DNA from 2 places in the Flavonifractor sp. An4 genome. Region 2 is predicted to be linked to the other one. Evidence: predicted binding sites of a transcription regulator. Region 2 holds the regulator's gene; the other holds the start of a gene.
What was found. The regulator Rex, encoded in region 2, represses fermentation and respiration genes when NADH is low (regulators of the CRP and FNR family bind a similar motif). The targets are predictions, from matches to a motif close to ATTGTTAANNNNTTAACAAT.
Positions count from the first base shown of each region.

Region 1: B5F94_RS01545 (DUF3796 domain-containing protein) is a predicted target of Rex. The motif match lies at 13,846-13,865, and genes of this name have one in related genera.

Region 1 is NZ_NFIL01000002.1:78,316-94,200, reverse strand. It holds gene tig (trigger factor) at 1-757, opposite strand, end outside; gene B5F94_RS01610 (metallophosphoesterase) at 876-1,556, opposite strand; gene thrC (threonine synthase) at 1,557-3,044, opposite strand; gene B5F94_RS01600 (dipeptidase) at 3,032-3,976, opposite strand; gene B5F94_RS01595 (YraN family protein) at 3,991-4,362, opposite strand; gene B5F94_RS01590 (ribonuclease HII) at 4,359-4,964, opposite strand; gene ylqF (ribosome biogenesis GTPase YlqF) at 4,979-5,833, opposite strand; gene B5F94_RS01580 (amidohydrolase family protein) at 5,969-7,975, opposite strand; gene rplS (50S ribosomal protein L19) at 8,342-8,683, opposite strand; gene B5F94_RS01570 (site-2 protease family protein) at 8,822-9,403, opposite strand; gene B5F94_RS01565 (M23 family metallopeptidase) at 9,404-10,315, opposite strand; gene B5F94_RS01560 (replication-associated recombination protein A) at 10,452-11,723, opposite strand; gene B5F94_RS01555 (S-layer homology domain-containing protein) at 11,999-13,069, opposite strand; gene B5F94_RS01550 (helix-turn-helix transcriptional regulator) at 13,254-13,454, opposite strand; gene B5F94_RS01545 (DUF3796 domain-containing protein) at 13,451-13,807, opposite strand; gene glyA (serine hydroxymethyltransferase) at 13,940-15,181, opposite strand; gene nth (endonuclease III) at 15,320-15,885, shown strand, end outside.
Region 2 is NZ_NFIL01000031.1:294-16,178, forward strand. It holds gene B5F94_RS12300 (S-layer homology domain-containing protein) at 1-989, opposite strand, end outside; gene B5F94_RS12305 (redox-sensing transcriptional repressor Rex) at 986-1,618, opposite strand; gene B5F94_RS12310 (spore cortex-lytic protein) at 1,747-2,136, shown strand; gene B5F94_RS12315 (peptidoglycan-binding protein) at 2,149-3,369, shown strand; gene B5F94_RS12320 (peptidoglycan-binding domain-containing protein) at 3,366-3,899, shown strand; gene hisE (phosphoribosyl-ATP diphosphatase) at 3,973-4,302, opposite strand; gene hisI (phosphoribosyl-AMP cyclohydrolase) at 4,299-4,628, opposite strand; gene B5F94_RS12335 (hypothetical protein) at 4,638-4,880, opposite strand; gene hisF (imidazole glycerol phosphate synthase subunit HisF) at 4,903-5,658, opposite strand; gene hisA (1-(5-phosphoribosyl)-5-[(5-phosphoribosylamino)methylideneamino]imidazole-4-carboxamide isomerase) at 5,652-6,374, opposite strand; gene hisH (imidazole glycerol phosphate synthase subunit HisH) at 6,371-6,979, opposite strand; gene hisB (imidazoleglycerol-phosphate dehydratase HisB) at 6,979-7,554, opposite strand; gene hisD (histidinol dehydrogenase) at 7,567-8,841, opposite strand; gene hisG (ATP phosphoribosyltransferase) at 8,838-9,479, opposite strand; gene hisZ (ATP phosphoribosyltransferase regulatory subunit) at 9,476-10,645, opposite strand; gene B5F94_RS12375 (ferritin) at 10,765-11,277, opposite strand; gene B5F94_RS12380 (PolC-type DNA polymerase III) at 11,371-15,555, opposite strand; gene ispG (flavodoxin-dependent (E)-4-hydroxy-3-methylbut-2-enyl-diphosphate synthase) at 15,572-15,885, opposite strand, start outside.

The sequences.
Region 1 (15,885 bases), on a different contig from region 2:
ACTCGTCGTCCACGGTGGGCAGCTGCTTCTCCTTGACCTCGTGGACCTTGACCTTGAACACCACGGGGGCGCCGGCCAGATCCTCGGCGTGATAGTCCTCGGGGAAGGTGACGTTCACGTCCTTCTCGTCGCCGGCCTTGGTGCCAACCAGCTGATCCTCAAAGCCGGGGATAAAGGCGCCGGAGCCCAGCTCCAGGCTGTGGCCCTCGGCCTTGCCGCCGTCGAAGGGAACGCCGTCCTTGAAGCCCTCGAAGTCGATGACCACGGTGTCGCCGTTCTGAGCCTCACGCTCCACGGTCACCATACGGCTGGCGCGGTTGATGTAGGGCTTGAGCTCGTTGTCGATATCCTCGTCGGTGATCTTGACCTCTTCCTTCTCAGCAGTGAGGCCCTTGTACTCGCCCAGCTTCACCTCAGGACGGACGGTGACGGTGGCCTTGAAGGTCAGGCCGTCCTTGCCGGCCTCCAGAACCTCCACGTTGGGCCAGGACACCACGTCCAGCTTCTCCTGCTCCACGGCATCGGCATAGGCCTTGGGATAGAGCTCATTGATGGCATCTTCATAGAACACGCCGGAGCCGAACATACCCTCGATGATCTTCCGGGGAGCCTTGCCCTTCCGGAAGCCGGGCACGTTGATCTTGTTGCGCTGCTTCAGATAAGCCTTCTGGACCGCGGCCTCAAACTCCTCGCCGCCGATCTCGATGACCAGCTGAACGGCGCTCTTTTCCTGCTTCTCGACGCTTTTGACATTCATCTTGTTAACTTCCTCCTGTCAGCCCCGGGGCCCGGACAGGGGTCCAGGACGGGGCAGCTTTCGCGTTATCCGTTATATATTATCAGATGTGCGCGGAAATTGCCATAGTTTTTTTCAATTATTCCAGGATTTTTTGAGGCTGGAACCCCACATAGTCCGCCGCCACCAGATGATAGACCACCGGACCGTACTTTCCTTCCACCGCCAAACGGTGGCTTCCGCCGTGCAGATGGCCGTAATAACAGGCCTCCACCTCATACTTTTCAAGCAGTGCGATGATCTCCGCACAGCGGTAGCCCTGATACAGGGGCGGGTAGTGGAGAAAACACAGCTTCTTCCTCTCCCCCGCCGCCTTTAAAGAGGCCTCCAGCCGGATCAGTTCCCGGTTGAACACCTTCTGGTCCCCTTTTTCCTCGTAAAACCAGCCCCGGGTGCCGCACAGAGCGTACTCACCGTATTCGTAGCAGTTGTTGTGGAGGATCTTCAGGGTAGAAAAGCCCTTCTCTGCAAAAAAGCGGTTCATCTTGGATGCGGTATTCCACCAGTAGTCATGGTTGCCCTTGAGCATCAGCTTGCGGACGCCGGGCAGGCTGTCCAGAAAGGCAAAGTCGGCCTCCGCCTCCTCCAGGCTCATGCCCCAGGACAGATCGCCGCACAGCACCACCGTGTCCTCCGGGCCTACCGCCTGAAAGCCCTCCCGCAGCTTGTCCACATAGCCCTCCCAGCCGCCGCCAAATACATCCATGGGCTTGTTGGAGGCCAGGGAGAGGTGGGTATCGCCAATGACAAACAGGGCCATTTACTTGAGCATCTCCAGCACTTGGTCCACCATGTGCTCCTTGGAGACGGTCTGGCTGAACCGCACGCTCTTGTTCTTGAGGGCAGCCAGAGGAGCAGGCACAGGCACACCGGTGAGCTCGGCCAGCTGATCCAGGATAGCGGTCCCCTCCGCCAGCTCGGTGACGCCCAGGGCGCCCAGCACGCTGTCGCAGAACTTGAAGGGGCTGGCGGTAGACACCACCACGGCGGGCGTCTCGTCGCCGGTCTCCTTCCGGTACTGATCCAGCACGTCGAAGGCCACGGCGGTGTGGGGATCAATGAGATATTTGTGCTCCTGCCACATCTGACCGATGACCTTCTGGGTCTGGGCATCATCACAGCAGCCGGCGGCAAAGATGCGGCTGAGCTTGGTCTGGATGGCGGGGCTTACCTTATACATTCCCACGGTGTTCAGCTGGTTCATATAGCCCCGCACCTCGGCATCGTCATGGTTGCTCAGGGCAAAGAGCATCCGCTCCAGGTTGGAGGAGATCAGGATGTCCATGGAGGGGGACATCGTATTGTAGAAGGTGCGGTTGCGGTCGTACTGACCGGTGCGGATAAAGTCAGTGAGCACGTTGTTGGCATTGGAGGCGCAAATCAGCTTGTTGATGGGCACGCCCATCTCCTTGGCGTAGTAGGCCGCCAGGATGTTGCCGAAGTTGCCGGTGGGGACGCAGACGTTAATGGGGTCCCCCTTGTTGATCTTCTCGTCTCGCAGCAGGTCGCAGTAGGCCGAGATATAGTAGACGATCTGAGGAAGCACCCGGCCCCAGTTGATGGAGTTGGCGGAGGACAGGAAATACTCCCGCTCTGCCAGCTGCTCCCGCAGGGCCTCGTCGGAGAAGAGTTTCTTCACGCCGGTCTGGGCGTCGTCAAAGTTGCCCACTACGGAGCAGACTCCCACGTTGCCGCCCTCCTGGGTGTTCATCTGCAGCTCCTGGATAGCAGACACGCCGTCCTTGGGATAGAACACCAGAATGCGGGTGCGGTCCACGTCCCGGAAGCCCTCCAGGGCAGCCTTACCGGTGTCGCCGGAGGTGGCCACCAGAATGCACACCGTCTTGGACTCCTGATTCTTCTTCAGGGAGGCGGTGAGCAGGTAAGGCAGCATCTGCAGCGCCATGTCCTTGAAGGCGCAGGTGGGGCCGTGCCACAGTTCCAAGCAGTAGGTCTTGTCGTCCACCTGCCGGACGGGAGCCACCTCAGGTACGTCAAACTTGGCGCCGCCGTAGGCCTTGCTGGCAAAGGAGGTCAGCTCGGAGGAGGTGAAGTCGTCCAGATAGGAGTTCATCACAAAGACCGCCCGCTGCTGGTAGGACATATCCCGCATGGTATTCAGGCCGTTGGGAGACAGCTTGGGGAACACCTCGGGGGTCATGAGGCCGCCGTCGGCGGCCAGTCCCCGGGCAATGGCCTGAGCTGCGGTGCAGCGGTCCTGTTTGTTTCTCGTGCTTACATAGTACATACTTTGCTCACTACCCTCATCAGATTATTGAAGAACAGATCCTGCAGCAGAGACGTGGAGTAACCCCGCTCCAGCAGGAAGTGGTAAAGTCGTTCATAGTCCTGGACTCCGGCCATGCTGCCGGCCAGGGGGCTGCATCCGTCCAGATCGCCCCCCAGGGCGATGTTTTTCTCGCCCCCCAGCTCCAGCCAGTGGTCCAGATGGGCGGCAATGGCCTCCAGATCCGCCTTACCGCCCACAAACTCAGCGTAGAGGTTCAGTCCCGCCACGCCGCCATGCTCTATTATGGCAGTAAATTGCTCGTCGGTCAAGTTCCGGGGATGAGAAAACGCAGACCGGCTGTTGGAATGACTGGCAAAAAAGGGACCGGACAGGGTATCCGCCACATCCCAGAAGCCCGGGTCGGACAGATGGGACACATCCACCAGCACTCCCAGCTCCTCCGCTTTGCGGACAAAGGCCTTTCCCTGAACGGTCAAGCCCTTGTCGGTGTCCTCTGCGTTGGTGCCGCCCAGAGCGTTGGCCCGGTTCCAGGTGGGATTGACCGCCCGGACACCCAAAGCACAGGCCTCCTCCAGCCGTTCCACAGAACAGTCCAGCAGCTCTGCCCCCTCTACAGACAGGAAGGCGGCCATCTTCCCGGCGGCGAAGGCCTTCTCCGCCTCCTCTGCCGTCCGGCAGTGGGCAATCACAGAGGCGTTGGCCTCCATTTCCCGGGAAAAGAGCTGGTATTCCCGCTCAAAGGTCTCCCGGGGTGTAAGCCCGGGGAAATCCTCCGGCTGACCAAAGAGGGCAAAGAATTGAGCGTACCGGCGGAAGGCTCTCCCCCGCTCCAGATCCACATGATAGGAATTGCGGCCAAAGCCGCCCCCCTCCAGGCAGCATTTCAGCACCGTATCACAGTGTCCGTCAAAGACGTCGATCTCCGGCAAGGCACCCGCCTCCTTTAAAACGCATTTTCCCAATAGTGAAACTCCGGTTCCCGGGTAGCCATGCCTTGGGGCGCGTACAGCTCCGCCACGTCGAACCGGGGCTGAAGCCCCATGTCAGGGTGCTCCGCCAGCCAGCACTCCGCCGTGGTCCGCAGCTTCTGCTGCTTCCACCGGTCCACCGCCGCCCGCCCGGGGGCGAAGGAATCATTCTTCCGCAGCTTCACTTCTATAAAGCATAAATACTTGTCAGTCGTTGCAATCAGGTCGATTTCTCCAAACCGGCAGTGATAACCGGCGGCAACGATGGTATAACCCCGCTGCCGCAGCTGCTCCGCCGCCTTGGCCTCCCCCCAACGGCCCAGCAGCTTGGCCTCTCCCCCGCTCATAGCTTTTTCAGGAAGGTGCGGCGGTGGATGGGACAGGGCCCGTACTGCCGCAGCCGCTCATAGTGGAGTTTTGTAGGGTATCCCTTGTGCTGCTCAAAGGCGTACTGGGGGTACTGTTTCGCCATCTCCTCCATGTACCGGTCCCGGCTCACCTTGGCCAGAATGGAGGCGGCGGCAATAGATGCCGACAGGGAATCTCCCTTTACAACTGTTGCGTGGGGCGTGGTGACGGCTCCGTGCTTTCCATAGTCCCGGTTACCGTCGATTAGGGCGAAGTCGGGCTTGACGCTCAAGCCGTCAATGGCCCGCTGCATGGCGTTCATCCGGGCGCTGAGGATATCGGTTTCATCAATCTCCTCTGCCTCTACCCATGCCACGCTCCAGGCCTGGGCCTGCTCTATAATCAGATCGTAGAGCTGATCCCGCTTTTTAGGAGTCAGCTTTTTGGAGTCATTGAGGCCGGGGATCACCAACTCCCGGGGCAGGATCACCGCAGCGGCGTACACCCGACCGGCCAGTGGACCAGCTCCCGCTTCGTCGCATCCGCACACCAGTTCATGGCCCTGGGCCCAGCAGTCCCGCTCCAGTTCCCACAGATCCATACAGTATATCTCCTTTACACCTCTTGAGGAGTCTCCAGAGTAAAGTTACCCAGCTTGCCACTGCGGTACTCCTCCAGCAGCACCCGTGCCATACGCTCGGTGTCCACCTCGCCGCCGGAGATCAAGAAGCCCCGCTTGCGGCCGCAGGCCTCCAGCAGCTCCCAACCAGCCAGGCCGGGCTGGGGCTCCACCTTGTAGCGGTCGGTGATGGCCTGGGGATACCGCTGTCCCAAAATCTCCATCAGGTGGCAGGCCAGGGTCTCCCGGTCCATGATTTCATCCTTCACCGCCCCGGTAAAGGCCAGGTGCATTCCGGTGATCTCGTCCTCAAACTTGGGCCAGAGAATGCCGGGGGTGTCCAGCAGGTCCAGGCCCGGGTCCACGTTGACCCACTGCTTGCCCCGGGTGACGCCGGGCTTGTTGCCCGCCTTGGCGGACTTCTTTTTGGCCACCTGATTGATGAAGGTGGACTTGCCCACGTTGGGCACCCCCACCACCATGGCCCGCACAGGGCGGCCCACCAGGCCCTTGGCTTTCCACTGCTCGATCTTGTCCCTCAGGGCAGACTTAATGGCGGTGGAGAACTGGTTGACTCCCTTGCCGTCCCGGGCGTTGGTCTCCATGACCCACCAGCCCCGCTGGCGGAACCAGTCCCCCCACACCTTATTCATGGCCGGGTCGGCCTGATCCGCCCGGTTAAGGATGATGAGCCGGGGCTTATCGCCCACGATCTCATCGATATCCGGGTTGCGGCTGGAAATGGGGATGCGGGCGTCGATGATCTCCGCCACCAGGTCCACCAGCTTCAGGTCCGCCTGGATCTGCCGCCGGGTCTTTGTCATATGGCCGGGATACCATTGGATATTCATGCTCCCGCCTCCTTTGGTTCGGTTAGAATCAATTTTATGCTCCATTATACACAAGATATAGTAGTTTGAAAAGAGCAAACACGCACAAAAAAGCGGCTCCGGATCAATCCGGAGCCGCTTTGCGGAACAGAGAATTTACTTGAGCCAGCCGACAGAGACACAGGAGCTGAGGCCGTACCAGGTCACGTTGCGGCCCAGACCCTCAAAGAGGGCGCGCACACCCACATACTCCACACCGTTGACGGTCTTGATCTCCACCTCAGCGGTCTTGTCCTCCACAGTGATGGTGGCCTTGGAGCCGTCCCGGGTCACAGTGGCGGTCAGGCCGTTGGCCAGATCGCTCAGCGGCGCATAGATCGTGCCGGGTTCGGTGTAGAAGGGGCTGTTAAAGGTCAGGGGCAGGCCGTTCCACATAATGGTGGGCTTGCTGTTGTCCCGGGTAAAGACTACCTCGCCGCCAGAAACCGTCATCAGGGCCTGGGTGTCCTTGATATCCTCCTCGGGGCAGGTCATAATATCGCGGTCCAGCACCACGAAGTCGGCCAGCTTGCCAACCTCCAGAGAGCCCTTGATATCCTCATTGAACTCGGCATAGGCGGACCAGTTGGTGAAGGAGCGCAGAGCCTCCTCGCGGGTCATAGCCTGCTCCATGTGCCAGCCGCCCTCAGGGGAGCCCAGACGGTTGCAGCGGGTGACAGCAGCATACAGACCATGATAGGGGTTGACCAGCTCCACGGGAGCGTCGGAGCCGTTGGGGATGATGCCGCCCTTATCCAGGATGGTGCGCCAGGCATAGGAGGTCTTGATGCGCTCGGAACCCACACGGTCCTCGGCTACCAGCATATCGGAGGTAGCATGGGTGGTCTGCATGGAGGGCAGGATACCCAGTTCCAGAGCCCGATCGATATCCTCGGGAGCCACGATCTGGAAGTGCTCGATGCGCAGGCGGTGGTCCTCTCTGGGGTTGGCCTTGATGGCCGCCTCGTAGGCGTTGATCACCTGATGGTTGGCGCCGTCGCCGATGGCGTGGGTGGCAACCTGGTAGCCGGCGTCATAGGCCACCTTGACGATGGGGTCAATCTCCTCCTGGGTATAGCGGTAGTCGCCGATGTGGTCATCCCGGTCGCTGTAGGGCTCCAACATGGCGGCGGAGCGGGCGCCCAGAGAGCCGTCGGCAAACATCTTGACGCAGCGCAGGCTGAGATGGTTGTTATATAGCAGCTCATAGTTATCCGGATCAATGGGATGGTCCTTCAGATACTGAGCGGTTTCATTGTCGGCGGCGGTGTGGGAGATCATGCCGTACACCCGCAGCTTCAGCTGGCCGGACTCGTACAGTGGCCCAAAGACCTCCTCATACACCTCAATGCTGTTGCCGGCGTCCATGGCGGAGGTGAGACCGTAGGAGAACAGCTGCTCCTGGGCCTTCAGCAGGCCCTGCCGCTGCTGCTCCAGGGTCAGCTCAGGGATCTGAGCCCGGATAGGATTCATGGCGGTGTCGGTCATGCAGCCCAGCAGCTCGCCGTTTTCATCCTTCAGATACTCGCCGCCCTGGGGGTTGGGGGTATCCTTGGTAATGCCGCCCAGCTCCAGTGCCATGCTGTTGGCCCAGCCCATATGGCCGCAGGCCCGGGTAAGGAACACGGGATTGTTGGGCGCCACCGCGTCCAGCTCCTCCTTGGTGGGATAGTCCGTGTTCTCCCAAACGGTGTTCATCCAGCCCCGTCCCTGGATCCACTCACCGGGCTCGGCCTGCTCGGCCGCCGCCTTTACCAGATCCAGAATGGTCTGCTTGGGCATCCAGAAGCAGTCCAGATTCATCAAACTGCTGCCCAGACCGGTAACGTGCATATGGCCCTCCACCAGGCCGGGAATGACGGTTTTACCGCCCAGATCCACCACCTTGGTATCGGCGCCGATGTAGGCCTCCACGCCGGCCTCATCGCCCACATATACCAGGCGGTCGCCCTTGACGGCGATGGCGCTGACCACCGTGAAATCCTCGTTTACAGTATAGATTTTGCCGTTGCGGTACACACTGTCGGCGGGCTCAGGGCCGGCCGCAGAGGCGGGGAAGATGGAGAGAAGCATGGTAAGTGCCAAAATCGTGCCAAGAATGCGTCCAAAGCCTTTGCGTGACATGAATTTCGCCTCCTATTTGATTCTTCTTTCTCAGTTTCCCGGTGTGTGCGATTGGGCCTATCCTCCTTTCCTCTTGCTCTTGCCTGTAGCGTACCATGAAGCATTTTCTTTTGCAAGACGGTTTTTCAAAAGTCCATTTATGCCTCTGTATTCCTCTATTCTGTCTGAAACCATTTAAAAACCTTAAAAATATTTCAGTTTCTTTATGAATTATAACCAAAACAAGAATATCAAACTTCGTCGTTCTCAATTTAGAAATGCATTTTTGTGCAAGATGGCAAATAGTTTGCATATTCTAACCACTTTTAGACATAAAAAAAGAGAGAGGCAGCTGCCTCTCTCCTTTTTCGGATAAATCCAATGCGATTAGATGCGCTCCTTAACCTTGGCGCTCTTACCCACGCGGTCACGCAGATAATACAGCTTGGCGCGGCGCACCTTACCCTTGCGGACGATCTCGATCTTGTCCACAGCGGGAGCGTGGATGGGGAACACCTTCTCCACACCGACGCCGTAGGACACGCGGCGAACAGTGATGGTCTCCTCGATGCCGCCGTGCTTCTTGGCGATCACGGTGCCCTCAAAGACCTGGATACGCTCGCGGTTGCCTTCCTTGATGTGCACGTGCACACGGACGGTGTCGCCCACATTGGCCACGGGGGGCTCAGCCTTCTGATACTTGGCGCTGAAAGCCTGCATAAGATCCATTTGATTTTCCTCCTGTTGATAGGCGTTCTTACCGGCCATATTCCCGCCGTCCTTCTCTGGACAGCAGCCGCAGAGGACCGCCCTTTATTGAGTCCGAGGTATTATATCATGCCCCACCACAAATTGCAAGCAGATTTTTCATTTTTTCTTGGTTTTCCGCAGCGGGATGGCGGACAGCCACAGAGCAACCAGCAGCAAGGTCAGGTTGCCCTCCCCTACCCGCCACAGCAGCAGAGCCCCCATAGTCAGGCCCATGGACAGCCCAACGGAAAGCAGGCCCACCACCGGCTGTGCCCAGTCCTCCCTGCCCGCCAGGGTCAGCAGGCAGCTCAGCGCCCGGCCTCCGTCCAGCGGCCCCACCGGCAGCAGATTAAACAGGCCCAGAGCCAGATGAAGGCCGGTAAAGCACCACCAGGCCTCCCCCAGTCCTGAACAGAGCCAGGCGCACAGCAGATTGACCGCCGGTCCGGCCAGGGCGGCCGCCAGCTCCCGGGCGGGGCCCAGGGGACAGCGTGCAGACAGGGCCATCTCCGCCCCCACGCAGGAGAGTTTCAGCCGGGCCACTCTGCCTCCCAGCAGCCGGATGGCGGCATAATGGCCCAGCTCATGGAGGGCGCAGGCCGCCAAAGCCTGGGGCACCACCCCCCCGCTGTCCAGATAGTACAGCAGGGCCCACAGCAGCAGGGCCCCTGCCGTGATCTCCACACGCCCCCATCTCATTCAGTTGGTCTCGATATAGTAGATGGGATTGATCCGCACCCCGTTGAACCGCAGCTCCAGATGCAAATGGGGTCCGGTGGTGTTGCCGGTGTCGCCGGACAGGGCCACCGTGTCCCCTGCCTTCACCGTCTGGCCCTGACTGACCAGCAGCTGACTGCAATGGGCGTAAAAGCTCTTCACCCCGTTGGCGTGGCTGATCTGGAGATAGAGGCCGTACTGATCGGGGTCGTCGCCGATATAGTCTACCACCCCGTCGGCAAAGGCCTTGACCTGGGTGCCGGTGTTCACTGCCAGATCCACCCCGTTGTGGAACTTCTCCTCCCCGTCCACCGGGTGCTCCCGCCAGCCAAAGGGTGAGGTGAGCACCCCCATCACCGGGCTCACTGTCTCCCCCACATCCAGCCGGTACTTATCCATGGAGGTGTTGTCCGGCAGAGCGGGACCGGTATAGTCCACGTGCTCCACCGCCGGTTCAGGAGTGGGAGTCGGCTCTGGGGTGACCTCCGGCTGGGGCGCCGGTGTGGCGGCCACCGCCGGGGTAGCCTGGGGGTCAATCTTCAGCCCCAGGGTCCCGGTGCCTTCCTGACGGCCAAAGCCGCTGAGCCAGGCAGCCTGGGCAGCATAGAGGGCGTTCTCCCCCGCCGCCCCGCTGGGCTTGGCCTCCTCCCTGCCCAGCATCTGGCTCCAGGCATCCCCCAGGGTATCCAACATCGGCTCTCCCTTGGAGATAGACTGGCCCAGGTCGGCAAAGACCGCCTGAAAATCCGTGTCTCCCCGCAGCAGGCCCAGCACCTGCTCCCGCAGGTCGGCGATCCGCTCCGGGAAGATCCCTTTTCCGATAAATACCGCCAAAAACAGTGCCAGACAGACCACCAGCTGGGTGATCCGCCGCCTCTCCCGTGGGCCCAGCACTGTTTTTCCCTTCTTTTGTCCCGTTCTTCTGCTGGCAACCCTGCTTCGCTGCTCTCTCATGCCGGCCCGCATCCCTTCTGTATGAGTGTGGGCTATCTATATGCGGCAGAGCGGCGGTTTATGCGGACAACCCGATTTAGGGTTTGTCCCCCATGATGGCGTCCCAGTACCGTTTGGCAGCCTGTTCCACCTTGTTGTCTCCGTACTGATAATAGTGACTGCCCGCCAGGGCGTCGGGCAGGTACTGCTGTTTCACCCAGTGGTTGGGGAAATCGTGGGGGTAGAGGTACCCCTGCTCCCGCTCCATCCCCGCCGAATCGGCGTGGACGTTCTGGAGGTGCCGGGGATAGTCCCCCGTCTTGCCCTTGCGGATGTCAGCCTGGGCAGCGGCAATAGCCTTGTACACCGAGTTAGATTTGGGGGCGGTGGCCAGCAGGATGGCCGCTTGGGCCAACGGCAGCCGTGCCTCAGGCAGACCCAGCTGGAGGGCGTTGTCCACCAGAGCCTTAACGATGAGGGCCGCCTGGGGATAGGCCATGCCCACGTCCTCGCTGGCCGAGCACAGCAGCCGCCGGATGGCGGTGATCAGGTCCCCCGCCTCCAGCAGCCGGGCCAGATAGTGGCAGGCGGCATCCGGGTCGGAGCCCCGGAGGGACTTCATCAGGGCGGAGGCAATGTCGTAGTGGTCGTCCCCCTCCCGGTCATACCGCATGGCAGAGCGCTGGGCCACCGTCTGAGCATCGGCCAAAGTGACAAGGAGCTTTCCTTGCTCCCGCTTGGCGGAGTTGAGGAGCAGTTCCACCGCGTTCATGGCCTTGCGCACGTCCCCGCCGCAGGCGGAGGCGATATGCTCCTTCACGCCCTCCTCGCAAACTACCTCGCCCTCCAGCCGCTCCCCCATGAGCCTGATGCCCCGCTCCACGGCAGGCAGCACGTCGGCGGCAGTGAGGGGCTTGAACTCAAAGACGCTGGAGCGGCTGAGCACCGCGTTGTAGACATAGAAGTAAGGATTCTCGGTGGTAGAAGCGATGAGGGTGATCTTGCCGTTCTCCATGAACTCCAGCAGGGACTGCTGCTGCTTTTTATTGAAGTACTGGATCTCATCCAGATAGAGCAACACCCCGTCGGGGGCCAGCATGGTGCCGATCTGAGCCATAATCTCCTTGATGTCGGAGATGGAGGCGGTGGTGGCATTGAGCCGGTGGAGGGGTCGGTTGGTGCGCTTGGCGATGATGTTGGCCACCGTGGTCTTGCCGGTGCCCGATGGGCCGTAAAACACCAGATTGGGGATATTGCCTCCCTCAATGATGCGGCGGAGCAGCCCTCCCTCCCCCAATATGTGGCGCTGGCCCACCACCTCGTCCAGAGACTGGGGCCGGGTCTCGTCCGCCAAAGGCCGGTATGTCATGGGAACGACCTCCCTTAAAAGCAGAATGGAGCGGAATTACTTCCGCTCCATGCCATTTTGAACCTTTCACAAAGGTTCAAAATGTATTTGACTGAATGCGAAAGACAACCCTGACGGTTTTCTTTCACACTATCTTTCCCTCCGAAACCTTAACCCCGGAGGTTCCTTCCTCAGTCCAAGCAGAATGGAGCGGAATTACTTCCGCTCCATTCTAACACGCGTTCGAGTATTCGTAAAGGGAACGGGGCGGGAAAATTCCCGTCCCACGGGATGTTTCAGCTCCCGGAGCGCTGAGTCACCTGCCTGGTTGTCAGGTCCAGCTGGTACTGCACCCCGTCTACCGTGTAAGAAAACGTGTCCTGGCTGTCGTTCACCGACCAGTCAGAGCCCATCTTGGCCGCCGACAGCACCTGCACCCGTCCATCCCGGTAAATAACCAGCAGTTCCTCGGAAAAATGCATCATGTTCCGGTGGCGGATGGCCAGGACGGTGCCCCAGGGCGTATCTGCCTGGAACCCCGGGATGTTGGTGCCGGGGTCACCCTTGTGGAACACCTCCCACAGCTCCTGCTGATAGGCCGCCTCCTCCAGCTTGATCACGTTGCCCTTGGCGGCACTCACCGGGGCGTCCTCATACAGCCGCAGGAAGGTAACTGCCGCCTGCTCCCGGCTGTAGGTGCCCAGCGGGTCAAAGGTCAGCGCGGAAGCAGAGGTGCTTCCCATGATGTCCAGTCCCACCACAGAAGCAATGCTGTCTATGGCCCAGGTGGCCATTTCGCTATAGTCGGTATAGCCGCTGTACAGCGCAATCCGATGGTCCTCCGGGTCCAGCTTCTGATAGACCCGGGCCAACAGACAGGCCGCCTCCTGCCGGGTAATGGTACCCTCCGGGTCATAGAGGGTGCCGTCCCCCTTGCCGTTGACCAGGCCCATGTGGTAGGCAGCCTGGATATAGCCTCGCTGCTCTCCCGTGGGCAGATCTGTGAAGCAGGAGCCGCTCTTCTCGTCGGAGAACCGCTGCCACCAAGTCAGCCCGTCGCCGAAGTCCTCCTCCCCCCAGAATTCGCCGTTGCGGTCGGGGCAGTAGGTCATATAGTCGTTGACCAGCTGCTCATCGGTGCGGTCATAGGTCACGGCCAGATAGCGGATGACCATCATGGCAAACTCGCCTCGGGTCATAGGCTGCTGCCAATCCTCCTGAAGGGACTGGGGCACCAGGCCAACCTCCACCGCACGGCTCACCTCCTCTTCCGCCCAGGGAGAGGGGCCGTCCTCCACCGCCATGGCAGCGGGCAGACAGCCCAGCAGCAGTACCAGGGAAAGGGCCAGAGATGCAATCCGTTTCATGAGCATGACCTTCCTTTCTATTTAGACTCTCTAATGGTATTCTACTACAAAAACACTTCAGCCGGGGCATTTGTGACAGGATTTTTATAAAAATTTTAGAAACAACATTATAAAGCAGAATGGAGCAGAATTACTTCCACTCCATTCTAGCATACCTTTGATTGACCTTAAAGAGAAACTGCATCTATTCCTCTGTAACGGTAAAGACCTCCTCAATGGATACGCCAAATACTTGAGCAATGTTCCAGGCCAGTACCAGAGAAGGATTGTACTTCCCCTTTTCCAGATTGCTGATAGTCTCCCGCCGGACCCCCACTATCCTGGCCAGCTCCTCCTGACTGAGGTTCAGCCGGGCCCTATGTTCCTTGATCCGATTGTATATCATGTCCGGGTGTACCACCATTCTTTACAGCTCCACCAAAATCCGGACAGGGCATATACCGCCACCGCCACGCCCCAGCCCATGGCAAAGGCCGGATACAGCCCTTCTTTAGAGCTATCCCCCAGCAGTAAACACCCAAGGGCTGCCGCTACAGAAACCGTCATGCCCGCAAAAAAGCCCAGGGCGGCGGAGCGCTGAATGCGTCCTGTCTCCATTTCATCCGCCCGGATGAAAAAATACTGGAAGTCCACCGCAAACGCAAAGAAGCCCAGGAAGGCTCGCTCCGGTGTAAATACCCCCACAAAACCCAGCAGAGACAGTAAGCCGATCAGTCCATACCATCGTTTGGACCGCATCTCATTCCCTCCTCTTTTATGTGATGTATTTCGCTCATCTTGTGATAAATTTACCACATATCAATTGAACTGTCAAGCAGAAATAAGGAGAAACGCAACAAGGCCGCCCGAAGGCGGCCTTGTAAATAGTGCTTATTCGTACAGGGGGTATTTTGCAGTGAGCTGGGCCACCTGGGCACGCAGGTTCTCCTGGTTGTCCTCGAAGTTGGTGGCGGTCTGCCACATGACCTGGGCAATGACCTTCATGTCCTCCTCCACAAAGCCCCGGCTGGTGGCGGCGGGAGTACCCACCCGGATACCGGAGGTGACGAAGGGCTTCTCGGGGTCATTGGGGATGGCGTTCTTGTTGACGGTGATGTTGACCTCGTCCAGCCGGTGCTCCATCTCCTTGCCGGTGAGGTGGGCAGGCCGCAGGTCCACCAGCATCAGGTGGTTGTCGGTGCCGCCGGACACCAGGTCGAAGCCCTCCTTCAGCAGGGCGTCCGCCAGAGCGGCGGCGTTCTTCACGATCTGCTGCTGGTAGGTCTTGAACTCGGGCTTGAGGGCCTCGCCCAGAGCCACCGCCTTGGCGGCGATGATGTGCTCCAGAGGGCCGCCCTGGCTGCCGGGGAAAATGGCGGAGTCGATCTTCTTGGCCAGCTCCTCCTTGCACAGGATCATGCCGCCTCTGGGTCCCCGGAGGGTCTTGTGGGTGGTGGTGGTCACCACGTCGGCGTAGGGCACCGGGTTGGGATGGAGCCCGGCGGCCACCAGACCGGCGATGTGAGCCATATCCACGAAGAGGTAGGCTCCCACCTCATGGGCGATGTCGGCAAAGGTCTTGAAGTCGATGACGCGGGGGTAGGCGGAAGCGCCGGCCAGGATCATCTTGGGCTGATGCTTCTTGGCCAGATCCCGGACCTGGTCGTAGTCGATATAGCCCTGCTCGTTGACCCCATAGGCCACCATGTTGTAGTTCTTGCCGGAGAAGTTGACGGGAGAGCCGTGGGTCAGGTGGCCGCCGTTGGCCAGATCCATGCCCAGCACGGTGTCGCCGTGCTCGCACAGAGCCTGATAGACCGCGAAATTGGCGTTGGCGCCGCAGTGGGGCTGCACATTGGCGTGGTCGGCTCCGAAGAGCTGGCAGGCCCGCTTGCGGGCGATCTCCTCCACCACGTCCACGCACTGGCAGCCGCCGTAGTACCGCTTGCCGGGATAGCCCTCGGCATATTTATTGGTGAGCACCGTGCCCGCCGCGGCCAGCACCGCCTGGCTGACGAAGTTCTCAGAGGCGATGAGCTCAATGTTGCGCTGCTGCCGGGCGTACTCCGCCTCAACGGCCTGACCTACCTCCGGGTCCTGGGCGGTAAGAAACTCCATGATATCCTTGACCAATGTCTGTCGCCACCTTTCAAAATTTTAGCGATTTAACTCATTATACCGGATGATTCCCAAAATTACAATCGTCACCATAGGAAAAACCCTCTCGTTTTTTGCTGCGTTGTGTGTTATATTGTCTAACGAGGTGATCCTATGAAAGACCATCAGGATGTCATTGCCATTGTGGAGGAGCTCAAGCGCCTCTACCCCGACGCCCTGTGTTCCCTGCAATATCCCAAGCCCTATGAGCTGCTCTTCGCCGTCCGTCTGGCTGCCCAGTGCACCGATGAGCGGGTCAATATGGTCACGCCCGCCCTGTACGCCCGCTTCCCCACCCTGGAGTCTCTGGCGGAGGCCGACGTCAGCGAGGTGGAGACCTACATCCACTCCACCGGCTTCTTCCGGGCCAAGGCCCGGGACATCGTGGCCGCCGCCCGGATGCTGGTGGATGTGTACGGCGGCGTGGTGCCCGACAATATGGAGGACCTGCTGAAGCTGCCCGGCGTGGGCCGCAAAACCGCCAACCTGATCCTGGGCGACGTATATAAGACCCCCGGCGTGGTGGTGGCAGATACCCACTGCATCCGCATTACCGGCCTGCTGGGCCTCACCGACGGCACCAAGGACCCGGTTAAAACCGAGATGCAGCTGCGTAAGATCCTTCCCCCGGAGGAATCCAGCGACTTCTGCCATCGGATGGTGCTTCACGGCCGGGCGGT
Region 2 (15,885 bases):
CACACCGACAGATAGACTACCTGGGCCCGCAGGAAGGTGCCGCTCTCCAGCATAGTGCGTTCACTCTGACGGATGGCACCCAGCGTTACCCCCGCCTCCATGGCAGTCTGCCAGGTAAAGTCAGGATTGGTACCAGTCTCGGAATAACCCAACGCCCGGAGCACGAAGGTCATATACTCCCCTGCCGTAATGGTGTTGTTGGGGGCAAAGACCAGCTGACCGGCGGCGTTGGTGCCAATGCCGGTGGTGTAGCCCTTTTCATAGGCATAGGCCAGATAGCGGTCGGCCCAACTGGGGCTGTCCACAAAAGGATTGGCTGCTGTACTGGACAGGGCGACCTGTTCCTCCCCCAGCAGACGGATGAACATGACCAGTCCCTCCACCCGGACCGGCTGGCGCTCCAGCTCATAGCCGGAGCCGTAGGTGGCGCCGGTGCCCTTCAGAAGACCCATCTTAGTCAGACCGTCAGCCATCGCGTTATAATCTACGTTTCCGCTGGCGGAGAGGGTATAGCTTCCCTCCAGACAGAGGACTGCAGTATCAGAGGTCACAGTCACCGCCACAGCGGCGCTCTCCCCTGCCAGACAGCGGTGGCGGGCAGTCAGGCCACTGCCGGAGGCCACCGTATTGCCTGCCGTTGTATCCACCAGCACGCCACCGGAGGCCGTAGCACTTCCTGCCAGCAGCATCACGCCGGAGCCGGAGGTAAGGGTCAGCACATCGCCCTTTTTAAAGCGCAGGTCATTGAGTCCGGACGTTCCGCCTGCTTGAGCCAAATATGCGGAATGCTCGCTGTTGAGTTGGTTCAGCGCCTGATGATAGACAGGTGCCGTCAATTCCTCCACCCGCTGCTCCGCCTGCTTCAGGGCCTCATCGGTAAACGTACCATTTACATAACTTTTGCTCACCAAAGACTGGTCGGCGGCTACCACCGCCCCGCAGCTCACCAGGATCACCCCGGCAAGCAAGATTGCCGCTGCTTTTTTCATGCGTCCTCCGAGATCATATAGCTGAGGGCCAACAGGCTGTCCGCAAAGTGAACATCTTCAATGACCACGCCCGGCGCCTCCACCGTCAGCTCGCTGTTAGTAAAATTCCAGATACCCCGTACACCGGCTCGCACCAGCCGACTGGCGGTGGTATTGGCAACGCTCCGGGGCACGGTCAATACACCGATGCTGGCCGGATGCTCCACCAGATACTCCTCCAGCCGATCCACATGATAAATGGGCACGCCAGAGCGAGTCTGGCCCACGATCTCCGGGGCCACGTCAAAGGCCGCGGCCAGCGCCACACCCGAGCGCTCAAAGTGGAAGTTCTCCATCAGGGCCCGGCCCAGATTGCCCGCGCCCAGAATAACCGCCGTATGTCCCCGGTTCATACCCAGGATATCAGAGATCTCATCCCGCAGTTTCTCCACGTTATAACCATATCCCTGCTGGCCAAATTCCCCAAAGCAGGACAGATCCTGCCGGATCTGGGAGGCTGTCAATCCCATGGAGCGGCCCAGAGCACTGGATGAAATACGCTCCACACCGGCCGTATGCAGGTCCGTCAAATGGCGGTAATACCGGGGCAGCCGCCGAATCACCGCACTGGACACCTTTTGCTTTCTCATGCGCCATCACACTCGTTCCAGAGGATATCTTTCCTATTCAGTTTACTCAAAACCGGCCCCGATGTCAACGCCTCACGGGCAATTCCTCCGTTGACGGCATAGAGTGGAAAGAAAAGGAGGAATGCAACTTGGCCGCAACAGGAACCATTCTGACCCGGGTATTTACGTCCCGGGCCCAGATCCCGGTGGCAGGCGCCACCGTAGCTTTTACCCAGCGGGGCACCGAAGGACGCCACACCCTGCTGGCCCTGCGGGTCACCGACGCCAATGGCCGCACCACACCGGTTCAGGTAGAAACGCCTGACGCCTCAGCCAGCGAGTCTCCCGGCACCGTCACTCCCTTTGCCGTGTGTGATATCTGGGCTGAGACCCCGGGCTATGAACTGCTGGTGGTGGAGAACGTCCAGATCTTTGCCGGCACCCAGACCTTGCAGGAGCTGGAGCTCATCCCTCTGCCGGAGCAGTCTGCCATTCTGCTGCCGGAGGACCCGGTCAACGTACCGCCTCAGAATCTGTAAAGGAGGGATACCATGCCAGAATCGCTGCCCATTACCCCCTATGTGCCGCAATACATCACCGTCCATCTGGGCCCGCCGGGCTCCAGCGCGGAGAATGTGACGGTATCCTTTCCGGAGTATGTGAAAAACGTGGCCTCCAGCGAGATCTACCCCACCTGGGAGCCCGCCGCCCTCCAGGCCAACATCCTGGCCATCATCTCTTTCGCACTTAACCGGGTATACACCGAGTTCTATCCCAGCCGGGGCTACCCCTTCAATATCACCTCCTCCACCGCCTACGACCAGAAATTTATCAAGGGCCGTAACATCTTTGAAAATATCAGCCAGCTGGTGGATGAGATGTTCAACTCCTACATACGGCGCATCGGCTTTGTAGAGCCTCTGGCCGCCAAATTCTGCAACGGCACCACCGTCACCTGCGACGGGCTGTCCCAGTGGGGCAGCCAGGCCATGGCGGAACAGGGGGCGGACTATATGACCATCCTGCGCTCCTACTACGGCGATAACATTGAGCTGGTGACCAACGCCCCGGTCCAGGGCATCCGCTACTCCTACCCCGGCTATCCTATCCGCCGGGGAGACAGAGGCGAGGCGGTCCAGCGCATCCAGGTCATGCTCAACCGTATCTCCCGGGACTACCCAGCCATACCCAAGGTCTACCCGGTGGACGGGGTTTTTGGTCCCACTACGGAGGCAGCGGTAGAGAAATTCCAGTCCATCTTTGACCTGACCCCCGACGGTATCGTGGGCAACTCCACCTGGTACAAGATGGTGTTTCTCTATGTAGGGGTGCTGGATCTGGCAGAGCTCATCAGTCAGGGGCAGACCTATTACCCCGGCAGCGGAAGCCAGCCCTTCCCCAACGTGCTGGCCGAGGGCGCCAGAGGCGATTCGGTACGAACCGTACAATATGTGCTGTCGGTAGTGTCGGAGTTCTACAGCAATATCCCCCGGGTGGCCATCGACGGCATCTACGGTCCCGCCACAAAAAACGCTGTCATCGCGGTTCAGCGCATGGCCGGCCTGCCCCAGGACGGTATCATGGGTCCACAGACCTGGGCCGCCCTCTACCGGCTCTATGCCGGTATCGCGGACACGGTGGAGACCTATACCAACGTGATCCCGGAGCAATTCCGCCCCGACCTGCCCGAAAGTCAGGCCACCGGCCTGACTCAGTATCCCGGCCAGCCCATGACCCTGGGTTCCGCCGATGAGAGAGGAGTAACCCAATGATCGTGCCCCAAGAGATCCGACTGATCGGCCAGCCGGTCCGCAGCCTGCAAACCATGCTGCGGGAGCTGTCCTTCCTCTACGACTTCCTCCCCCGCCTCACTCCTGATGGGGTCTTTGGGGAGCGCACCCTGGAGGCCGTCATGCTCTTTCAGCGAGAATTCTTCCCGCCGGTCACCGGTCGGGTGGACCAGGCCACCTGGGAGGCCATCGTAGCCCTCTTCTTGCAGGCCAGAGCCAGGCTGGCCGGGCCTCTCCCCTGCCGCGGCTACCCCAACTGTGATTTTTCCGTTCAGCCTGACCAGGACAGCGTCCACCTCTATCTGGTGCAGTCCATGTTCCGGGCACTGGCCCGCCTCCTCAATGGCATCCAGTCCACCCCGGTCACCGGCCAGAACGACACCGCCACTCAGCATAATATCCGCTGGGTCCAGCAGTTGGACGGCCGGCCCCAGACCGGCGTACTGGATCAGGACAGCTGGAATACCATCAGCCGTCTATATACGCTGTTCGTCACCTACGGGCAGAAATAGACTACTGCAGCTATTTCTGTAAAAGAAATAGGGTCGATGCAGAGTTTTCCTCTGCATCGACCCCGCTCTTTTCTCAGGTCTCGTGGTCCACTGTCTTCATCTGTTTCAGATTGCCGATCTTATGACTCCGACGCTCCAATTCGGCCAGCACCGCGTCCAGAGGGATGTTCTGGTCGGCCATCATCACCATCAGGTGGTAGATGAGGTCGGAAATCTCTCCCACCGTCTCCTCCTGCTTGCCGTTCTTGGCGGCAATGATGGTCTCGGAGCACTCTTCCCCCACCTTCTTCAGGATTTTGTCCAGGCCCTTATCAAACAGGTAGCAGGTGTAGGACCCCTCCTGGGGATCGCTCTTGCGGCCCAGCACCACCTGGTACAGGTCCTGTAAAATGGTATCGCTCATGGTGTTTCCTCCCAAATCGTGTTAAAAAAGCAGCTGCGTGCTCCGGTATGGCAGGTGGGGCCCTCCGGGGTGCAGAGATAGAGCAGGGTGTCGGTGTCACAGTCGGTAACCATCTTCTTCACATGGAGGAAGTGGCCCGAACTCTCGCCCTTATTCCACAGTTTCTGGCGGCTGCGGGACCAGAACCAGGCGGTCTTGGTCTTTAAGGTCAGCTCTACCGCCTCTTTGTTGGTAAAGCCCAGCATCAAAATATCTTTGGTATCCGCGTCCTGGATGATGACGGGGATCAAATCGGATTTCTGAAACAAAAGGTCCAGATCCAGCATACTATCACCTCAAAACTCCCAGGGCGGCTTCTCCTCTTTCCAGTCCCAGGGATCTTCTCCTCCCCGCCGGTCCCGGCGGGCGGTCAGCTTGGTCTGCTCCGCCGATGTGCGAGACGCCGGCCGGCTGGTGGCCGGTCTTTGTTTCACCGGTTTCCGCATCTGGTTCCCGCCCGGCAGTCGCTTTCCAGTCAACTGATTGACATTGTCTTCTCCAATCAGATCGGACACCAGATCAAAAATGTTATCCAGCATATCATCTTCCCCCTTGTGTGAGTTATCGCACCGGGATCTGTCTGGTTTCAAGATACTCCTTTACCTGGGGCACTGTCAACTCCCCAAAATGGAATAAAGAGGCTGCCAGGGCCGCGTCGCACCCGGTCTCTTCAAATACCTCCGCAAAATGGGCCAGGCTACCGCAGCCACCGGAGGCAATCACGGGGATGGATACCGCATTGGTGACCGCTTTTGTCATGGCCAGATCAAAACCAGCCTTGGTTCCATCTGCGTCCATGGAGGTGAGCAAAATCTCTCCCGCTCCCAGGGCCTCGCCCTTCTTCACCCATTCGATGAGGTCCATGCCGGTGGGCTTGCGGCCTCCGGCCACCACCACCTCCCAGGTGCCGTCTCCCCGGGACCGGGCGTCCACCGCCAGCACCACGCACTGGGAACCAAACCGCTCTGCCGCTTCGGAAATCAGTTCAGGCCGGGCCACGGCGGCGGAGTTGACAGAGATCTTGTCCGCCCCTGCCCGCAGCAGCCGCTGGAAGTCCTCCAGAGTACGGATGCCACCCCCCACGGTTAGTGGGACAAAGACCTGAGCGGCGGTGCGTTCTACCACGTCGGCCACGGTATCCCGGGCATCACTGGTGGCGGTGATGTCAAGAAAGACGATCTCATCAGCTCCCTGATCGGAATAGTATTTGGCCAGCTCCACCGGGTCGCCGGCGTCTCGGATATTGACGAAGTTGACCCCCTTCACCACACGGCCGTCCCGCACATCCAGGCAGGGAATGATTCGTTTGGCTAACACTGCTCCCCCGCCTCCTTTACCGCTTGTGCCAGGTCCACCGTTCCGGCGTAGTAGGCCTTGCCGATGATGGCTCCATACAACTCCATGCCGTTCAGCTTGGACAGGTCTCCGTTGGAGGATACCCCGCCGGAGGCCACGATCTGACAGCTTACCGCTTCTTGAAGCGCAGCCAGCCGGTCAAAAGAAGGGCCGGACAACATCCCATCGGTAGCGATATCTGTAAAGATAATCGTCCTTACACCTATCGCCTCCATGGACTTGGCGAAGTCCAGGTAGTTGAGGCCGGAGGACTGCTCCCATCCGGCGGTCTTGACGATGCCGTCCATGGCATCAATGCCCACGGCAATGCGCTCGCCATACTTGGCTACCGCCTCTTTCACAAACTCCGGATGGCTGACGGCGGCGGAGCCGATCACGCACCGCCAAACTCCCAGGGCAAAGACCTCCTCCAGGTCGGCCATAGAGCGGATACCGCCCCCCAGCTCCACCTTCAGGCCGGAGCTCTGAGCCACCGCCTGCACAATGGCGCCGTTCTGCCGGGCTCCACTGCGGGCTCCGTCCAGGTCCACCATGTGGATATGGCGGGCCCCGGCGTCATAAAAGGCCTTTGCAGTCGCCAGCGGATCATCCGCCACCTGGTGAGCCGTTGCGAAATCTCCTTTGTAAAGGCGGACAGCCTTACCATCTTTCAAATCAATGGCGGGAAATAAGATCATCTGTTCAGCCCTCCGAAGTTTTTCAGAATCTGCAAGCCCACCTCACCACTCTTCTCCGGGTGGAACTGGCAGCCGTACACGTTGCCCTTCTGCACCGCCGCCACCACCGGGATACCGTAGTCGGTCTGGGCGATAACGGTGGCCGGGTCAGCGGCCACGCCACAGAAGGAGTGGACAAAGTAGACGTAGCTACCCTCCTCCACCCCAGCAAACAGCGGAGACGGGTTGGGGTAGCTCAGGCTGTTCCAGCCGATGTGGGGCAGCTTAAGATTGGTCTCAATCTTACGGACACAGCCAGGTACAAGTCCAAGTCCTTTACACTCCCGCACCTCTTCGCCCCGGTCGAAGAGCAGCTGCATTCCCAGGCAGATGCCCAGGATGGGTTTGCGTTCTGCCTGGGCCACCAGCACCTGGTCCAGACCGGTCCCCCGCAGCTTGTCCGCCGCGTCGGGGAAGGCCCCTACGCCGGGCAGGATGATGGCGTCAGCCCGTTCCAGCTCCCCGGGGGCGCTGGTGATACAGGTTTTCAGGCCCAGGTAGTCCATGGCGTTGGTCACGCTCTTCAAATTGCCCACGCCGTAGTCCACGATAGCGGTATAACCCATCACAGCACCCCCTTGGTGGAGGTGACCCCGGTACCGGTAATCTGCACGGCCTCCTTGACCGCCACACCCAGGGACTTGAACAGGGCCTCAGTAATGTGGTGGGCGTTCTTTCCGTAGTGGCACTTCATATGTAAAGTTAATCCACTATTCACCGCGAAGGCCCTCATAAACTCCTCGGTAAGGCAGGAATCATAGGCCCCGATCATGGGTTGAGGCATCTCGGCGTCAAACACCAGAAAGGGCCGGTTGGAGAAATCCAGGGCGGTAAAGCATAGGGCCTCATCCATGGGGATGAAGGCAGAGGCAAACCGCCGGATGCCCTTCCGGTCCCCCAGTGCCTCCTTCATGGCCTGGCCCAGCACGATGCCTATATCTTCCACGGTGTGGTGCCCGTCCACCTCCAGATCGCCCTGGACATAGAGCTCCAGGCCCAGCCCACCATAGAAGGCGAAAGCCGTCAGCATATGATCGAAAAAGCCGATACCGGTGTGGACGTCCACCCCTCCTCCCTCCAGAGAGAGGGTCAGGCGGATATCGGTCTCCTTGGTGGTGCGGGTCAGTTGGGCTGTTCTCATGGTCATTCTCCTTTACTCAAACCGCACCCTGATGGAATTGGCGTGGGCGGTGAGATGCTCCGCATTGGCCAGGGTGATGATCTGCTCCTTAATGGGACCCAAGCTGGCCTGGTCATATTGGATGACACTCATAGTCTTGAGGAAGCTGTCCACGCTGAGGGGCGAGAAGAACCGGGCGGTACCGCTGGTGGGCAGCACATGGTCAGGTCCGGCCAGATAGTCCCCCAGAGGTTCCGGGGACCAGGCGCCCAGGAACACCGCACCGGCGTTCTTGATGGAGGGCAGCAGGGCCCGGGGGTCCTCGGTGACGATCTCCAAGTGCTCCGGGGCTACCTCGTTGGCCAGGGCGGCGCAGTCAGCCAGACTATCGCACACGATGGCGCAGCCAAAGTCCCGCAGGGAGCACTCCATGATCTCAGAACGGTCCAGATAGCCAGTCTGGCGGATAATTTCAGCGTCCACCGCCTGGGCCAGTTCCATGGAATCGGTGAGCAGCACGGCGGAGGCCAGCTTGTCGTGCTCCGCCTGGCTCAGCAGGTCGGCGGCTACAAATTTGGGGTTGGCCTTGCCATCTGCGATAATCAATATCTCGGAAGGCCCTGCCACCATGTCGATGTCCAGCTTGCCGTAGGCCTGTCGCTTGGCGGAGGCCACAAAGGCGTTGCCGGGGCCCACCAGCTTATCCACCCGGGGGATGAATCCAGCCCCGTAGGTCAGGGCCGCCACCGCCTGGGCGCCGCCGACAGCAATGACCCGGTCCACCCCGGCGATCTTGGCAGCGGCCAGCACAGCATCGTTCAGGTTCTCGGTGGGGGGCGTCACCATAACGATCTCCTCCACCCCGGCCACCTTGGCAGGCACCGCATTCATCATCACACTGCTGGGGTAGGCTGCCGTGCCGCCGGGCACATAGATTCCCACCCGGGTCAGGCCACGGACCACCCGGCCCACCACGCCCCCGTCAGGGGAAGTCCACTCCATGGTATGGGTAAGCAGTTTCTCATTGTAATCCTTGATGTTGGCCGCCGCCCGCTCCAGGGCGGAAATCAAGTCCGCCGGGCAGCGGTCATAGGCCGCCTGGAGCTCCGCCTGGGAGATCTCACGGGGTTCAGCCTTATCAAAGCGGAGAGAATAGTCCCGCACCGCTTCAAAACCCTTCTCCCGGACCGTCTCCATAATCTCGGCTGCCGCCGCGTCAATGGCCTGGTTTGCCTGGGCCGCCCGGGCCTTCATAGCGCTGATAACCGCTTTTTCGGCCGCGCCGTCTGCTTTTACGATCTGAATCATGTCCGCTTCTCCAATTCTCCCTCACAACGGGCTATAAAGTCTTCAATCTGATTCTTGTACAGCTTCATGCTGGCAGTATTCACGATAAGCCGGGCAGAAACCGGCGCCACATCCTCGATGGGCACCAGACCGTTGGCCTTCAGAGTAGCTCCCGTCTCCACGATATCCACGATGGCGTCGGCCAGGCCCAGAATGGGGGCCAGCTCCACGCTGCCCTCGATCTTGATGATATCCACGTCCATACCCTTGCCTGCAAAGAAGGCACGGGTCACCTCCGGGTACTTAGAGGCGATGCGCCGGGTCTTGTAGGTACCATAGAAGTCGCTCCCCGCCTTGACGGCCAGGGCGAACCGGCATTTGCCGAACCCCAGGTCCAGCACTTCATAGAAGGAGCCTCCCTTCTCCAGGATGGTGTCCTTCCCTACGATGCCCAGGTCGCACACCCCATGCTCCACATAGGTGATGACATCGGGCGCCTTGGCCAGCACCGCGTCCAGAGGGTAGTTGGGCACACAGTGGACCAGACGGCGGCCCGGGTCCTTGATGGGGGAACAGTCCAGCCCAGCCCCCTCAAAGAGCTCCATGCTCTTGTCCAGCAGCCGCCCCTTGGTAATGGCGATCTTCAGCCGCTCACTCATACCCGCACCGTCCTTTCTCCGTCCTTATCCAAAACCAGCACCATCTCCGCGCCCTTGTCCCGGGCCAGATTCAGGCTGGACTCCAAAGTCCGGCAGGGGGACAGCTCGCAGGTACCGGCAGGGCGGCCATCCACCGCCTCCAGGGCCTGGGCCAGATAGCCCGGCTCATAGTGGACCACGGTGCGCAGCACCGGCAGCACCATCTCAGGCAGGGTGCGGGCCACCGCGTCCACGTCCACGGCAAAGCCGGTGGCCTGGGCCTCCCGGCCAAAGATACCCACCAGGTTATCGTACCGACCGCCGGAGAGCACAGCGTCCCCCGCTCCCTCTACATAGCCCCGGAAGACTACGCCGGTGTAATAGTCGATCTGGTGGACCATGCCCAGATCGAAGCGGATATAGGGGCCGTAGCCCGCGGCGGACAGCTCGTCATACAGCTCGGACAGGTAATCCACCGCCGGAGTCTTCCCCGCCAGCTTCTCTGCTTGACCCAGCACCTCCACCCCGCCAAAGAGGCGGCTGAGCTGTTCCAGGGCGGCACAGGCCGGGTTGCCCCGGTAAGGCTCCAGGAAATCCTTCAGGGCCGCGAAGTTCTTGCCCTCGATGAGGGCCCGGATCTCCTCCACGGCGGAATTCTCCAATTCCAGCCGACCTGCCAGCTCCCGGAAGTACCCGGCGTGACCCAGCTCAACATGGAACTTGGGGGCTCCGCAGCACCGCAGGGCATCAATGGCGGTAACAATGATCTCCACGTCCGCCTTCTTCCCTTTTGCACCGATGAGCTCCACCCCGCACTGGGGAATTTCCCGGCTGCCGCCGTTGTGGGCGGGGTTGGCGCGGTACACTGTCTGATCGTAGTACAGCCGCTGAGGCATGGCCACCGCCTTCAGCTTGGTGGCAGCTACCCGTGCAATGGGGGTGGTGGAGTCGGGCCGCATGACGCAGAACTTACCGCTGGGGTCCCCTACTTTGATCATGCGCTCCTGGGGAATAGCGCTGCCCGACCGGGCAAAGAGATCATAGAACTCGGTCTCCGGGGTGGAGACCTCCAGAAACCCCCGCTGACGGAACAGGCGGGTTAGCTTAGCCTGGACCTGCCGCCGCTCCTGGCACTCGGCAAACAGCCGGTCCCGGGTGCCCTCGGGGGTATTGATGTTGAATTTCATGGGATCACGCCCTTTGCTTTATCACTTTACCACGCTAATATACTATAGCATCCCAATTTTGTCAAGTGCGAACCGAATAAAATACGGGCAGCCCCCTGGGGGCTGCCCGCTGCAATCGCTTAAAGAACCAGACTGGGGGCGCTGTAGACCCGGGCAGCCATTTCACTGTTAAGCATATACAGGCCCTTGGCGTCATCTCCAAAGAGCTTCATTTTTTTGATCATGTCCTCCGCGTTCTTTTCCTCCTCACCCTGCTCCTTGACAAACCAGTCCAGGAACTGCGTGGTGCGGAAATCCTTGGCGGCCTGAGCAGCCTCATAAATGTTGTGGATCAGGCCGGTAACATAGCGCTCATGCTCCAGGCCGAACTCCAGCACCTCCAGCTTGTCCTTGAGCTCCTTATCCGGCTTCTGGATGGTATCCAGAGTGACCTTGCAGCCGTTGTTCTGCAGGTATTGGAGGAAGAGCATGGCGTGATCCCGCTCCTCCTGGGCCTGTACCTTGTACCAGTTGGAGAAGCCGTCCAGTCCGATCTCGTCATAGTAGATGGAAAAGTCCAGATAGAGGTAGGCGGAATAGAATTCCTTATTCACCTGTACATTCAGCAGCTCAGCAACCTTTTGATCCAACATGGTCACACACCTCATTTATGTAATAGGATGAGTTTATGGTATCATTTTCCCAGTCAAAATACAAGCCCACAAAGGGGGACGGTATGCCTTTCCTTAAAATCCGTCAAACAGCGTGATCTGACTGGTGTCTGGCATACCGTCCAGGGCACCCACTGCTTTCAGCTGCTCAATGTGGGTCTTGGACACCTTGGGGCAGGCGGCGGAGAATTCCTCGATGGAGATGAACCGCTTACCCTGCCGCTGCTCCATAATGGACAGGGCCGCCGTCTCACCCAGGCCAGGGATGGAGGTAAAGGGCGGCAGCAGGGTCCCCTTCTCCATATCGGGCAGGAAGTTGATTGCGTGGGAGCGGTACAGGTCCATATGCTCAAAGGTGAAGCCCCGAAGATAGAACTCGTACACCACTTCCAGGGTGACCAGGGTATCCTCCTCCACAGGAGTGGGCTTCTCCTTGCTCTCGATCTCCTTCATCTTGGCCTTGCACACATCCATGCCCATACACATACAGGTGGCGTCGAAAGCCTTGGCCCGGATGGAGAAGAAAGCGGCGTAGAAGGCCAGGGGGTGGTGTACCTTGAACCAGGCAATGCGGAAGGCCATCATAACGTAAGCCACGGCGTGGGCCTTGGGGAACAGGTACTTGATCTTCTTACAGGAGCCGATATACCAGTCGGGCACACCGGCGGCCTTCATCTCCTCCTCTGCTCCCTCAGGCAGGCCTCTTCCCTTTCGCACCGCCTCCATGATCTTGAAGGAGCGCTTCTCCGGCATACCGCAGGAGATCAGGAAGATCATGATATCGTCACGACAGCCGATGGCCTGGCCAACAGGGATACCCTGATCCACGATCAGGTCCCGGGCATTGCCCAGCCACACATCGGTGCCGTGGGAGAAGCCGGACAGGCGCAGCAGGATATCGAACTGGTGGGGCTGGGTGTCCATGAGCATTCCCCGGGTGAACTTGGTGTTGAACTCAGGAATGGCCACGGCTCCGGTGGGGCCCAGAATGGGGTCGTCCTCAAAGCCCAGCACCTTGGAGGAGGTGAAGATACTCATGGTGTCCTTGTCGTCCAGAGGGATCTTCTGGGGGTCCACCCCCGTCAGGTCCTGAAGCATTCGGATCATGGTGGGATCATCGTGGCCCAGCATATCCAGCTTCAGCAGATTGGACTCCATGGAGTGATATTCAAAGTGGGTGGTGATGATGTCGCTGTCCGGGTCGTCGGCGGGGTGCTGCACCGGGCAGAAGTCGTAGATCTCACGGTTCTGGGGAATGACCACCATGCCGCCGGGGTGCTGGCCGGTGGTGCGCTTAACGCCGCTGCATCCCAGGGACAAACGGTTCTCCTCCGCACGGGTGCCGTGGAGCCCGTGGTCATCCAGGTAGTGCTTCACATAGCCGAAGGCAATTTTGTCCTTCACCGTACCAATGGTGCCCGCCCGGAACACATGGGTCTGTCCAAACAGTTCAAAGGTATAGCGGTGGGCGCTGGACTGATATTCGCCGGAGAAGTTCAGGTCGATATCAGGCACCTTGTCGCCGCCGAAGCCCAGGAAGGTCTCAAAGGGGATGTTGAAGCCGTCCTTGTCATAGGGGGTGCCGCACACCGGACAGTTGGCATCCGGCATATCGGCGCCGCAGCCGATGCCCAGTTCCTTGGCCGCCTCAAAGTCAGAGTGCTTGCACTTGGGGCAGCGGTAGTGGGGCGGCAACGAGTTCACCTCGGTGATACCCGACATGAAGGCCACCAGAGAGGAGCCTACCGAACCACGGGAACCCACCAGATAGCCGTGGTCCAGGGAGTCCTGCACCAGCTTCTGGGCCGACATATAAATCACGTCATACTTACACTTGATGATATCCCCCAGCTCGGCGTTGATCCGGTCCACCACAATCTGAGGCGGTTCCTCACCGTAAAGTGCTTTCGCCTTATCCCATACCAGCCGGGTCAGCTCCTCGGCGGAGTTTTCAATCTTGGGGGCAAACAGGCCCTTGGGCAGGGGCACCACGTCCTCGCACCAGTCGGCCACCAGATTGGTGTTGCGTACCACCACCTCATAGGCCTTCTCCTTCCCCAGGTAGGCAAACTCATCCAGCATCTCCTGGGTAGTCTTGAAGTAGAGGGGCAGAGGCGAGTCGGCGTCGTCAAAGCCCTTGGAGGCCAGCAGGATATGGCGGTAGATCTCATCCTCCGGGTCCAGAAAATGGACGTCGCCGGTGGCGCACACCGGCTTGTCCAGTGCCTCGCCCAGAGCCACCACCGTGCGGTTGAAGTCCCGCAGCTCCTCCTGGCTCTTCACCATCCCCTTGCGGAGCATAAAGGCGTTGTTGCACAGGGGCTGGATCTCCAGGAAGTCGTACCAGGAGGCAATGCGCTTGAGCTCGTTCCACTCCTTCCGTTTGACGATGGCCTGGAACAGCTCGCCGGCCTCGCAGGCAGAGCCGATGATAAGACCCTCACGGTGCTGGTTGATGAGGCTCTTGGGCATGATGGGGTACCGCTTGAAGTGGTCCAGATAGGAGGCGGAGATCAGCTTATAGAGGTTCCGCAGGCCCAGCTGATTCTTGGCCAGCACGATCAGGTGCTTGGGCTGCCGCTTGGCCTTGCCGCCGGAGCGGAGCTTGGACATGGCCGGGTTGATCTGCTGAAGGGTATGCACCCCCAGGTCGGCCAGCATCCGGAAGAAGGGTACCAGCATATAGCCCACCGTGGCCGCGTCGTCATAGGCCCGGTGATGGTTGAAAGCAGGCAGATTCAGGTGGTTGGCCACGATATCCAGCTTATACTTGCCCAGGTCGGGCAGCAGGTTCTGGGCCAGGATCAGGCTGTCCAGAGAGGTATTCTCGAAAGGCCGGCCCATGCGGCGGCAGGCCTCCCCAATAAAGCCCATATCGAACTCCGCGTTGTGGGCGGCCAGAGGCCGGTCCCCCACGAAGTCCAGGAACTCATTGACCGCCTCCTCCTGGGAGGGGGCCCCCTTCAGCATCTCATCCGTGATGCCGGTGAGCTGGGTGATCTCCCGGGTCAGGGGCCGGCCCGGGTCGGCGAAGGTGGAGAACTGCTCCACCACTTCCCCGTTCCGCAGCACCACGGCGCCGATCTCAGTGATGGCCTCGGTGCGCTTGTCCAGGCCGGTGGTCTCAATATCAAAGCAGACGATATCTTGTGTAAAGTCCTGATCCTTGTCACCGTGGATGACCACCCGGTCATCCACGTCGTTGATGAAGTAGGCCTCCACACCGTAGAGGATCTTGATGTTCTTGGCCGAGTGCCAGGCGTTGGGGAAGGAATGGGCCACTCCGTGGTCGGTGATGGCGATGGCCCGGTGGCCCCACCGCTCCGCCCGCTTCACCACGTTCTTGTCCACGCCGATGGGAGAGTCCATCTTGGAGCCCACAGCGGTAAGGGCATCCATGGCCGACATATTGGTATGGAGGTGGAGCTCCACCCGTTTCTCGGGGGCGTTGTCCATCTTGGGCTCTTTTTTGCCCTCCATCACCGCGAAGGGCTCCAGCACCATGTCACCGGTAAAGCGGTCGATATTCAGCTTACCCTGGATAAAGAGATGCTGACCTTTCTTCACACCCTCTACCAAGGGCTTGCCCTCATCGCCGGGGAAAAACTTGTTGACCCGCACGGAGCCGGTATAGTCGGTCACGTCGAAGGACACCACCCAGGCCTCCCGCCGCTTCAACTCCCGGTGGTCTACCGCGAACACGTCGCCCTCCACAATGACGGTACCCATATCCAGATCCAGGGTACCCATTGGGATAGGTTCCTTCTTGATCTCATGGCGTCCGTAAAGCAATTTCCCTTTCCCCTCTTTAGGGGTCTTTTTCTCTGCGGGACGGGCCACCTTCAGGCTCTCCAGAGCTTTGCGGCGGATCTCCTCGGTACGGCGGAAGGCCGCGGCGGCATCATCCTCCACCGGCGGCTTTTGGGGCTGCTGGACGGGAGCAGGCTGCTCCGGAACCGGGACGGCTGCCGCAGGCTTCCGGGGCGCTTCGGGCGCAGGAGCAGACTCATCCCCAGCCGGGACAGTCATCTCCAGCGACACCTGTTCCACCCGGTAGGCCAAGGCAATGCTGCGCTCGATTTGGCGGCGCAGCTCCTCCGCCGGGAGCGCAGTGCACTCCACCTGGGCCTTGATGGACCGGGTATGTTTATCGATGACCGCCCGGGTCACTAGGTAGCCCTGGACCATCGCCGTCAGCTCCGGGCCGGGCCGCCAGGCGGAAAACAGTTTTAAAAATGGGATCTTTTGTGCTTGAGGCATAGGACACGCTCCTGCTTTACAGTTGGTCGATCAGGGTAAACAGCTCGTCCACCAGCTGCTCCTGGGGGACCTTCTTCACGATCTCGCCCTTGCGGAACAGAAGGCCCTCCCCCTGTCCACCGGCAATACCTACATCGGCGGCGGCGGCTTCGCCGGGGCCGTTGACCACGCAGCCCATCACTGCCACGGTAATGGGCTTGTGGACTTCCTTCAGCCGATCCTCCACCTGGTGGGCCAGGTCAATCAGATCAATGCGGGTACGGCCGCAGGTGGGACAGGACACCAGATTGGGCTCGTTGGCTGCCATACCCAGGGCCTTCAGGATATCCT